DNA from 2 places in the Streptomyces sp. NPDC049585 genome. Region 2 is predicted to be linked to the other one. Evidence: predicted binding sites of a transcription regulator. Region 2 holds the regulator's gene; the other holds the start of a gene.
The links. Region 2 encodes HrcA, which represses chaperone genes, less so after heat shock. Its sites were predicted from a motif close to TTNGCACTCNGNNNNNCNGAGTGCNAA; they were not measured.

Region 1 (2,397 bases), on a different contig from region 2:
CGAAGACGGCGGACGCCTGCAGCAGGGCCACGCCACCACCGGCGACGATGCCCTCCTCGACGGCGGCCTTGGCGTTGCGGACGGCGTCCTCGATGCGGTGCTTGCGCTCCTTGAGCTCCACCTCGGTGGCGGCACCGGCCTTGATGACGGCCACGCCGCCGGCCAGCTTCGCCAGGCGCTCCTGCAGCTTCTCGCGGTCGTAGTCGGAGTCGCTGTTCTCGATCTCGGCGCGGATCTGGTTGACGCGGCCCTGGACCTGGTCGCTGTCACCGGCACCGTCGACGATGGTCGTCTCGTCCTTGGTGATGACGACCTTGCGGGCGCGGCCGAGCAGGTCGAGACCGGCGTTCTCCAGCTTGAGGCCGACCTCCTCGGAGATGACCGTGCCACCGGTGAGGATGGCGATGTCGCCGAGCATGGCCTTGCGGCGGTCGCCGAAGCCCGGGGCCTTGACGGCGACGGACTTGAAGGTGCCGCGGATCTTGTTGACGACCAGGGTCGACAGGGCCTCGCCCTCGACGTCCTCGGCGATGATCAGCAGCGGCTTGCCCGACTGCATGACCTTCTCCAGCAGCGGGAGCAGGTCCTTGACCGAGGAGATCTTGGAGTTGGCGATGAGGATGTAGGGGTCCTCGAGGACGGCCTCCATGCGCTCCATGTCGGTCGCGAAGTACGCCGAGATGTAGCCCTTGTCGAAGCGCATGCCCTCGGTGAGCTCGAGCTCGAGGCCGAAGGTGTTGGACTCCTCGACGGTGATGACGCCTTCCTTGCCGACCTTGTCCATGGCCTCGGCGATGAGCTCGCCGATCTGGGTGTCGGCGGCGGAGATGGAGGCGGTGGAGGCGATCTGCTCCTTGGTCTCCACGTCCTTGGCCTGCTCGAGCAGGGCGGCGGAGACGGCCTCGACGGCCTTCTCGATACCGCGCTTCAGGGCCATCGGGTTGGCACCGGCGGCCACGTTGCGCAGACCCTCGCGGACCAGCGCCTGGGCGAGGACGGTCGCGGTCGTCGTGCCGTCACCGGCGACGTCGTCCGTCTTCTTCGCGACCTCCTTGACCAGCTCGGCGCCGATCTTCTCGTACGGGTCCTCGAGCTCGATCTCCTTGGCGATGGACACACCATCGTTGGTGATCGTGGGGGCGCCCCACTTCTTCTCGAGGACGACGTTCCGGCCCTTGGGGCCGAGGGTGACCTTGACGGCGTCGGCGAGCTGGTTCATCCCGCGCTCGAGACCGCGCCGTGCCTCCTCGTCGAACGCGATGATCTTGGCCATGTGAAGTGGTCCTCCCAGGACGGGGTGGATTGCTCCGGACCGCGCTGGCGCCCGCGACGGACGGCCTGCTTGCCCCGCGGTTCCTTGCCCCGCTTGGCCCGCGACCTCACCGACGGTCCAAATCTGTCACTCTCACCTGGAGAGTGCTAAGCCCAATGATTAGCACTCGCACCCTGAGAGTGCAAGGCCGCCCTACCGGTGCAGCCTGCCCCGCCGGGCCTTGGGTCACACGTGGTGCCCAAGGGTGCCCGCAACGCGCGAGGGGCCCGCGTCGTGATGACGCGAGCCCCTCGGCGAGCTTCAGCGAGCTTCAGTGAGCCGGTGGTCGATGCGCACCGATCAGACGGTCACCTTGACCATGTCCGCCTGCGGCCCCTTCTGGCCCTGCGAGATCTCGAACTCGACCCGCTGCCCCTCCTCGAGGGTGCGGTAACCGTCCATCTGGATCGCGCTGTAGTGGACGAATACATCCGCACCACCGTCGACCGCGATGAAGCCGTACCCCTTCTCCGCGTTGAACCACTTGACGGTGCCCTGAGCCATGCCTAACTCCCCTATTACTGGCCCTTGCACAGGACCGCACTTCGCGGACCCGGGTCAGACCTCACCCCCAGACAGGGTGGGGGTGTGCGCCGGAACGCGTCGACCGCGGCTGAATGTATCTGCACGGATGCCGTCTGCAACAGGTCACTCGGACGAGAAATCCGGCGGCGGCCGATCGGTTATTCGTACCGATTTCCACAGCTTCCCGGGCAAGTCGGGCCGGGCAAAACGCCACCAACCCGGCAAATCGCATCCTCGCAATGGGCACAACTTGACGGGTTCTCGTACGCACTCGGCAGTGACGCCAGAGGGGGAACGCCCCAACTGTAGCGCGCTTCAACAGACGGAATCGCCCCGTCCGCTTTACGGACGGGGCGATTCCGTCTGCTTGCCGAGCGTGGTCGCGAGGCCGGCTCAGCCGCCCGCGACGGCGGGAATGATCGAGACGCCGGCCCCGTCGGGCGTGGCCGTGCCCAGGCCGTCCTCGAAGCGGACGTCGTCGTCGTTCACGTAGACGTTCACGAAGCGCCGCAGCTTGCCGGCGTCGTCGAGCACCCGGCCGGCGATGCCGGGATGGTTCG
Region 2 (2,397 bases):
CGACGAGGTCGCCGCAGAAGACCACGTCGGGCGCTTCCGTGCCCCCGGGCACCAGCACCGCCAGGTCATGGGCGGTGTGCCCGGGCCCGATGTTGACCAGCAGCGCCCGGCGTCCGCCGCCGAGGTCGAGGGCCACCTGTCCGGAGACGCCGTGGCCGGGGAGGACGAGCAGTTCCACGGCCTCGGCCGCGAGGTCCGGCTGCATGCCGTGCAGCACGGCGTCGTGCCGCAGTTCCTTGCGTTCGCGGCCGAGGAGTTCGGCGGCGCCCACGGCCGCGTACACCTGGACGCCGGAGAAGGCCGCCGTGCCCAGGACGTGGTCGAAGTGCGGGTGGGTCAGTGCGATGTGCGTCACGGGCAGGCCGAAGATCTCCTGCAGTTCGTGCCGGATCTCCACCCCCTCGTGCAGCGAGGAACCGGTGTCCACGACGAGCACCCCGTCGCTGCCGGCGACCGCGCCGGCGGTCGCGTCCCAGCCCGGCAGTCTGCGGCGTACGACACCCGGCGCGAGGTGCTCCCAGCGCGCTCCGGCCCCGTCCCCCACCGCGCCCGCGTTCGCGTGAGTTTCCATACGGCGACGCTAGCGGCTGACCGATAGCGTTGCCCGTCCGGAGGCAAGGGGCGCGGACGGCCCTTGCCCCGGTCGTGGGGCCCGGCCGTACACTTGCCTACGGGATCTGGCACTCGTGACCATTGAGTGCCAAGGGCGGAAGGGCCCGGCGGATCCCCGTACGACGGTAGGACCACTGATCCTGGAGGTGCGCGCGATGCTGAGCGAACGCAGGCTCGAGGTGTTGCGCGCCATCGTCCAGGACTATGTGGGCACCGAGGAGCCGGTCGGCTCCAAGGCACTGACCGAGCGGCACAAGCTGGGGGTCTCCCCGGCCACCGTGCGCAACGACATGGCCGCGCTGGAGGACGAGGGCTTCATCGCCCAGCCGCACACGAGCGCCGGCCGCATCCCCACCGACAAGGGCTACCGCCTCTTCGTCGACAAGCTGGCCGAGGTCAAGCCCCTGTCGACGCCCGAGCGGCGGGCCATCCAGAGTTTCCTGGACGGCGCGGTCGACCTCGACGACGTGGTCTCGCGCACGGTGCGGCTGCTGGCGCAGCTGACGCGGCAGGTCGCCGTGGTGCAGTACCCCTCGCTGAGCCGTTCGACCGTGCGGCACGTGGAGCTGCTGGCGCTGGCCCCGGCCCGCATCATGCTGGTGCTGATCACCAACACCGGCCGGGTCGAGCAGCGCATGATCGACTGCCCTGCGCCCGTCGGTGAGACCGCGCTGGCGGACCTGCGGGCCCGGCTCAACAGCCGGGTCGTGGGGCGGCGCTTCAAGGACGTGCCGCCGCTCGTGCAGGACCTGCCCGAGTCCTTCGACCAGGAGGACCGAGGAACCGTTTCGACGGTTCTCGCGACTCTGCTGGAGACACTGGTCGAGGAGACCGAGGAACGGCTGATGATCGGCGGTACCGCCAATCTCACTCGTTTCGGTCATGATTTTCCGCTGACGATCCGGCCCGTGCTGGAGGCGTTGGAGGAGCAGGTCGTACTGCTCAAGCTGCTCGGTGAGACCAAGGACACGGAGATGACCGTGCGCATCGGTCATGAGAACGCCCATGAAGGGCTGAACTCCACATCGGTGGTCGCCGTCGGCTACGGTTCGGGCGACGAGGCCGTCGCCAAACTCGGCGTGGTCGGACCGACCCGCATGGACTACCCCGGAACGATGGGAGCGGTACGCGCAGTGGCACGTTACGTCGGACAGATCCTGGCGGAGTCGTAAGTGGCCACGGACTACTACGCGGTCCTGGGCGTACGGCGTGACGCCTCGCAGGACGAGATCAAGAAGGCCTTCCGCCGCCTCGCGCGCGAGCTGCACCCGGACGTCAATCCGGATCCCAAGACGCAGGAGCGGTTCAAGGAGATCAACGCCGCCTACGAGGTGCTCTCCGACCCGCAGAAGAAGCAGGTCTACGACCTCGGCGGCGACCCGCTGTCCTCCTCGGGCGGCGCGGGCGCCGGCGCCGGCTTCGGCGCGGGCTTCGGCAACTTCTCCGACATCATGGACGCCTTCTTCGGCCAGGCGTCGCAGCGCGGACCGCGCTCGCGCACCCGCCGCGGCCAGGACGCCATGATCCGCCTGGAGGTCAGCCTCACCGAGGCCGCCTTCGGCACCACCAAGGAGATCCAGGTCGACACCGCCGTCGTCTGCACCACCTGCAGCGGCGAGGGCGCGGCCCCCGGCACCTCCGCCCAGACCTGTGACATGTGCCGCGGCCGCGGCGAGGTCTCGCAGGTCACCCGGTCCTTCCTGGGCCAGGTCATGACCTCCCGCCCCTGCCCGCAGTGCCAGGGCTTCGGCACGGTCGTGCCCACCCCGTGCCCGGAGTGCGCCG

Region 1: the regulator HrcA is predicted to act here: its motif matches at 1,397-1,423, upstream of groL (chaperonin GroEL).

The regions. Positions count from the first base shown of each region.
Region 1 is NZ_JBFAPE010000021.1:62,488-64,884, forward strand. It holds gene groL (chaperonin GroEL) at 1-1,273, opposite strand, end outside; gene AB0K17_RS21345 (cold-shock protein) at 1,613-1,816, opposite strand; gene AB0K17_RS21350 (ubiquitin-like small modifier protein 1) at 2,231-2,397, opposite strand, start outside.
Region 2 is NZ_JBFAPE010000006.1:156,806-159,202, reverse strand. It holds gene AB0K17_RS09885 (MBL fold metallo-hydrolase) at 1-571, opposite strand, end outside; gene hrcA (heat-inducible transcriptional repressor HrcA) at 768-1,784, shown strand; gene dnaJ (molecular chaperone DnaJ) at 1,785-2,397, shown strand, end outside.